Regions from separate parts of the Blastomonas sp. AAP25 genome, predicted to be linked through region 2. Evidence: predicted binding sites of a transcription regulator. Region 2 holds the regulator's gene; the other holds the start of a gene.
The links. Region 2 encodes LexA, which represses DNA repair genes until DNA is damaged. Its sites were predicted from a motif close to GTTCCNCNCTTGTTCT; they were not measured.
Positions count from the first base shown of each region.

Region 1: the regulator LexA is predicted to act here: its motif matches at 1,387-1,402, upstream of IP68_RS00105 (PA0069 family radical SAM protein).

Region 1 is NZ_LJHP01000001.1:18,928-22,018, reverse strand. It holds gene IP68_RS00110 (SMI1/KNR4 family protein) at 1-257, opposite strand, end outside; gene IP68_RS00105 (PA0069 family radical SAM protein) at 296-1,375, opposite strand; gene IP68_RS00100 (potassium/proton antiporter) at 1,504-2,736, shown strand; gene moaB (molybdenum cofactor biosynthesis protein B) at 2,744-3,091, opposite strand, start outside.
Region 2 is NZ_LJHP01000001.1:278,659-281,749, forward strand. It holds gene moaC (cyclic pyranopterin monophosphate synthase MoaC) at 1-6, shown strand, start outside; gene IP68_RS01355 (molybdopterin molybdotransferase MoeA) at 6-1,208, shown strand; gene lexA (transcriptional repressor LexA) at 1,298-2,020, shown strand; gene IP68_RS01365 (CHAT domain-containing protein) at 2,233-3,091, shown strand, end outside.

The DNA of each region.
Region 1 (3,091 bases), 260 kb from region 2:
GCTGGTGGATTGAACCCATGTTGGGGCAGCGGCAGGTTGGCCGCGAACCAGGCATCAAGCCGCGCAAGCACCGGCGCGATGTCCTCTTCAAGCATCGGCTTCGGGTTGCCAGCGGGGCGTTCGGGAATATCAGTCATTTCCGTCATGATCCTTCTGTTGTGCCGACGCGTGCCGAAGGCTTCACGCAGCAGCCCGCCAAGCGCGAGCATACCAACAGCCAGGCCGCCGATCAGCAGGTTGCGTCTTGTTCGATCCATGTCCTTTCACGCTGCTCAAATGCAGGCAATTGGCCCCGTTAAAACAACTCCCCCTGCATCCCGTCGGCAGGCGCGCGGAACCCCCCGACCGACAGCTTCCATGCATGACGGTTCAGTCCCGCGCGCTTGAGCGCGATGCGAAAGCGGGTGCGGATCAGCTCGGCCCACGGGCCTTGCCCGCGCATCCGTGTCCCGAAATCGGGGTCATTGTCGCGCCCGCCGCGCATGTCCTGGATGATGCTCATCACCTTGCTCGCGCGGTCGGGGAAATGGGCGTCGAGCCAGGCGCGAAAGAGAGGCGCGACCTCGTGCGGCAGGCGGACCGGGATGAACGAGGCCGACAGCGCGCCCGCCCCGGCCCCGGCAGCGACCACCGCCTCTATCTCGTGGTCGGTGATGGCGGGGATCACCGGCGAGACGTTCATGTGCACCGGGATGTCGCGATCTGCCAGCGCGCGGATCGCCGCCAGCCGTTTGCGCGGGCTTGCGGCGCGCGGCTCCAGCGTGCGCGCAATTGCCCCGTCGAGCGTCGTCACCGACAGCGCGATCGCCACCAGATCGTGCCGCGCCATCTCTGCCAGCAGATCGATGTCGGCCAGCACCCGGTCCGACTTTGTGGTGATCGCCACCGGATTGCGCGCCTCGAGGCACACTTCGAGGATCGAGCGGGTGATGCGGTACTCGGCCTCGATCGGCTGATAGGGATCGGTGTTGGTGCCCAGCGCGATGACCTTGGGGACATAGCCCGGCTTGCGCAGCGTCGCGCGCAGCAGCTTTGCCGCATCGGGCTTGGCGAACAGGCGGCTTTCGAAATCGAGCCCCGGCGACAGGTCGAGCCAGGCGTGCGTGGGCCGCGCATAGCAATAGATGCAGCCATGCTCGCAGCCGCGATAGGCATTCACCGACTGGTCGAACGGCAGATCGGGCGAGGTGTTGCGTGACAGGATCGAGCGCGGATGCTCGATGGTGACCGTGGTCCGCAGCGGGGGAGGGGTGTCGTCGACCGATACTAGCGCATCGAGCCAGTCGCCGTCGACCTGCCGCTCAGGCAATCGGAAGCGCCTGGATTCCAGATTGAGCGGGGCACCGCGGCCTTTGGGTGACGGTAGGTTCGCCATGGTCCCATCATGAAACAAAGCGGGAACAATTGCAATCTCCAACGATCGGGCAACTGTTCATCGCGTCTGAAGGCAGTCGCCGGGGCCTTTGCCTTGCCATAGCCCGGTGGGGATGCTCTGAAGGCTCGATGTTGACTGTTCCCCTCCCCATCGCGCTGCTGGTCATCGGCACTCTGTTGCTGACCACGGTGATGGCGGGCACGCTGACCAGCCGCTTCGGTCTTCCCGCCTTGATCGGATTTCTGGGGCTCGGGATGCTCGCCGGGGTCGACGGACCCGGTGGCATCGCGTTCAACGATTATGTGCTGACGCAAGGGGTTGGCGTGGCCTGCCTCATCTTCATTCTCTTTTCGGGAGGAATGGACACCAGCTGGCAGGCGGTAAAGCGGATGGTGCGGCCTGCATTGGTGCTGGCGACCTTCGGTGTGCTGATCAGCGCGCTGATCACTGCAAGCGCTGCGGTGCTGCTGCTCAAGTTCACCTGGTTCCAGGGGTTCCTGCTGGGGTCTGTGGTCGCATCGACCGATGCCGCGGCAGTGTTCGCCATTCTGCGCTCGACCGGGCTCGATCTGGAAGGCGATGTGCCTGCGTTGATCGAGCTCGAATCGGGAACCAACGATCCGATGGCGATCTTCATGGTCGGCGCTGCCTTGCTGTTCATCGCCCAGCCGGGCGCGTCGCCGCTGGGGCTGCTGCCCGATTTTGCCGGGCAGATGGCGATGGGCGTGGTGATCGGGCTTGGCATCGGCTGGCTGCTGCCTGAGCTTTTGAAGCGCAAGCATTATCGCAGCAGCGGCTTGGCGTTCGTGATCTCGATCGCCGCTGCGCTGATCGCCTATGGGCTGGCCGAAGTGATCGGAGGCAACGGGTTCCTTGCGGCCTATATCGCCGGGCTGGTCGCGGGCAACCGTAGCTATGCCGCGCGGCGGATCATCTCGACCTTCCAGGATGGCCTCGCGTGGCTGGGGCAGGTGGTGATGTTCCTGACGCTGGGGCTGCTGGTGGCGCCCACCAATCTGGTCGATGTGATCGTGCCCGGGCTTGGCATCACCTTCGTATTGATGCTGGTCGCGCGTCCGGTCAGCGTGTTCATCTGCCTTGCCCCGTTCCGTTCGCTCGACTGGCGCGCCAAGCTCTTCGTGTCCTGGGCGGGGCTGCGCGGCGCGGTGCCGATCGTGCTCGCGACCTTCCCGATGGTGGCGGGCGTGCCGGGCGCGTTCACGATCTTCAACATCGTGTTCTTCGTGGTGCTGTTGTCGAGCGTGATCCAGGGGCCGAGCATGAAATGGGTGGCCAAGCGCCTGGGGATCGGCGCGAATGACAAGCCGCGATCGGCGCTGCTTGCCATCAAGGCGCCCTGAGCTGCGCCTATTTCTCGCGTAACCTCGGCATCAGTTCGATGAAATTGCAGGGGCGGTTGCGGCTGTCGAGCTGCTCGTCGAGAATACCGTTCCAGCCATCCTTCACCGCCCCGTTCGATCCGGGCAGCGCGAAGATATAGGTGCCGCGCGAGAGCACCGCGCACGCCCTTGATTGCACCGTGCTGGTGCCGATGGTCTTGTAGCTCAGCCAGCGGAACAGCTCGCCAAAGCCCGGAATGTCCTTTTCCTTCACCCGGTCGAGCGCCTCTGGGGTGATGTCGCGCCCGGTCAGGCCCGTCCCGCCGGTGGAGATGATCGCGTCGATCTCCGGATCGTCAATCCAGTTGTTGAGCCG
Region 2 (3,091 bases):
CCCTGATGGCGGGCGGCCTGATCGCGCTGGCCGAGGCACAGAAGCGGCTGCTCGCGCTCGCCACCACAAAGCCTGCCAACTCGGTCGGATTGCTCGAGGCGAACGGCCATATCCTCGCCGAACCACTGGTTGCCTGGCGCAGCCAGCCGGCAGCCGACCTGTCCGCGATGGATGGCTATGCCGTGCGCGCCGTCGACCTGCCCGGCCCATGGACGGTCATCGGCGAAAGCGCCGCCGGGCGGCCTTTCGATGGCGCGATGGGCGCAGGCGAAGCGATACGCATCTCCACCGGCGCGATCGTCCCTGCCGATGCCGATGCGGTGGTGGTGCAGGAAGACACTGGCATCGATGGCGCCACGCTGATCCTGACCGGCGACGGACCCGCGCGACCCGGTGCACACATTCGCCGCGCGGGGCATGATTTTGCCGAAGGTGCGCTGCTCGCTGCGGCGGGCCCGCGGGTAGACGCTCGGCTGATCGCGCTGGCTGCGATGGCTGGGCACGGCACGCTCAGCGTTCACGCGCCGGTGCGTGTGACGATCCTGAGCACCGGCGACGAGCTGGTCGCGCCCGGCACTCCGCTGCCCAGCCCCGCGCACATCCCGGCCAGCAACGGCATCATGCTCTCGGCCATGCTGCAGGGGCTTCCGGTGGACATCACCATGCCGCCGCTGCTGCCCGACCGGCTCGATATCATCGCAGCGGCGCTCGCCGACCACCGCGACGCCGATATCATCGTCACCACCGGCGGCGCCTCGGTAGGCGACCACGACCTCATCCAGCCCGCACTGCTCCAGAGCGGCGGAACGCTCGATTTCTGGCGGATCGCGATGCGCCCGGGCAAGCCGGTGATGGTCGGGCGGATGGGCGATGCCATCGTGCTGGGCCTGCCGGGCAATCCGGTGTCGTCCTATGTCACCGCGCTGCTGCTGCTGCTTCCGCTGGTCAGGACCTTCGCCGGATATCAGCACGTTCTGCCTGATATCTCGCAAGCCAGGGCCGGCACCACCTTCCCCGCAAATGGCACCCGCCAGGACTTCATGCGCGCGCAGATCGATGGCGGGCGGCTGTTCCCGGTATCGAGCCAGGACAGCGGCGCGCTGTCCTCCTTGCATGCCGCCGATGCGCTGGTCGTTCGCGCCGTGCACCAGCCTGAAGCCGCGCCCGGCGACCTGCTCGACTATATTGCGCTTCGCTCCGGGGCGTAACACAAGGTCTTGACCTGACCGGCTTTGTTTCGTAATTGTTCCGTATTCGTTCGGCCGCCGACCCACCGGCGCAGAAAGGAACATTCAGCATGCTGACCCGCAAACAACACGATCTGATCCGCTTCATCCAGGTACGGCTGGAGGAAGACGGCATTTCCCCCTCGTTCGAGGAGATGAAGGAAGCGCTGGATCTCAAGTCGAAGTCGGGTGTCCACCGGCTGGTCAGTGCGCTGGAGGAACGCGGTTTCATCCGCCGTCTGCCCAACCGTGCGCGCGCGCTCGAAATCCTCAAGCTGCCCGAAGCGAGCGTCAAGCCGCGCGCCAAGGAACTGGCCGCGGCCGCCGCTGCCAAGACCGATGCGGCCAAGAGCAACATCGTCAGCATGGATGCGGTGCGCAAGGCGCAGCCGCCGGTCGCTGCCAACAACAATGTGCTGGAAATTCCTCTGCATGGCCGGATCGCTGCGGGCGCACCGATCGAAGCATTCGAGGGCACCGAAATCCTTCCCGTGCCCGCCGCGCTGCTGGGCAGCGGCGAGCATTATGCGCTCGAGGTGTCGGGCGATTCGATGATCGAGGCAGGGATTCTCGATGGCGATTTCGCGCTGATCCTGCGCACGGAATCGGCGCGCGATGGCGAGATCGTGGTGGCGCTGGTCCGCGGCGAAGAAGCAACGCTCAAATATCTGCGCCGCGAAAACGGCCGCATCCGGCTCGATCCGGCCAATGCCTCCTATGATCCGCAATATTATGCGCCGCACGAAGTGCAGGTGCAGGGCAAGCTTGCAGGCCTGCTTCGCCGCTATCACTGACCAGCCTCGCCGATCCGATGCCGCATGGCACGGATCGGCGGGATGCCGGCCTCGCTGAGCACTGCACGGCACCCGCGCCACCTTGGAGGTTGACCGGGCCAGCACCGGGCTGTCCCGTTTTCGCTACAGTCCCAGGTGCAAGAAATCGCTTTTCATTTGGAAGACGGCTGTTCAAGCTGCCCGAGTCTGCGATCGAGAACCGGGGGGCCCCTATGATCAAAGCTGCAGTGGCACTGGCGAGCGGTATCGGTCTGTTTCTGGGGGCACCAGCCCATGCCGCACCCGATCGCACGAGGCTGGACGCCCTGATCACGCAGTTCGAGGCCGCCGATGCCAACAGCGATGTCGAGGGTTATCGCAAGATCGCCGACCAGACCCTCGCCGAGGCACGGCGGCTCTATCCTGCCGGCCATCCCGAGATCGCCGCACGCGCGCTGTACGTCGCCCAGGCGCTGGCTGCTTCGGGCGAGATGGATCCGGCCAAAGCCGAGGTCGACAGGATCATCCCCGTGCTTGCGGGCGCGCAGGGATACAAGGCGGACTGGCGCAATGCGCTCAGCCTGCGCGCCTATATCCTCAACTTCAAGGGCGATCATGCCGGTGCGCTGGCGATCAACGAACAGCTCGCCGCCGAATATGCCAGCGATCCGTCAAGCCAGGGCATTCGCGACCATGCCGTAACGCTGTCGAACCTGGCAGCGTCGTATCTCGAACATGGCCGTCTCGATGACGCGCTCGCGCGCAACGCCGAGGCGATCCGCATTGGCCTCGCGCTGGATCCCGTCCCGCAGGACGTCGCCATCTGGAGCGCCAACCGGGTCGTCTATTTCTATTCCGCCGGGCGCACCGAAGACGCCATCGTCACCGCGCAGGAAGGCATCGCGCAAGCAGGCGGCGCCCTCGGCACCGATCACCCGGCGATGGCCAACCTCTACGCCAATCTCGGCGCGATCCTCATGCGGATCAACCGTCCGCACGATGCCATGGCGCCGATTCGGCAGGCCTATGAACTGATCGAAAAGGCCAATGGCGGCCCCAACCAGAACAGTGCGACGATGCGGACGCAGTTCG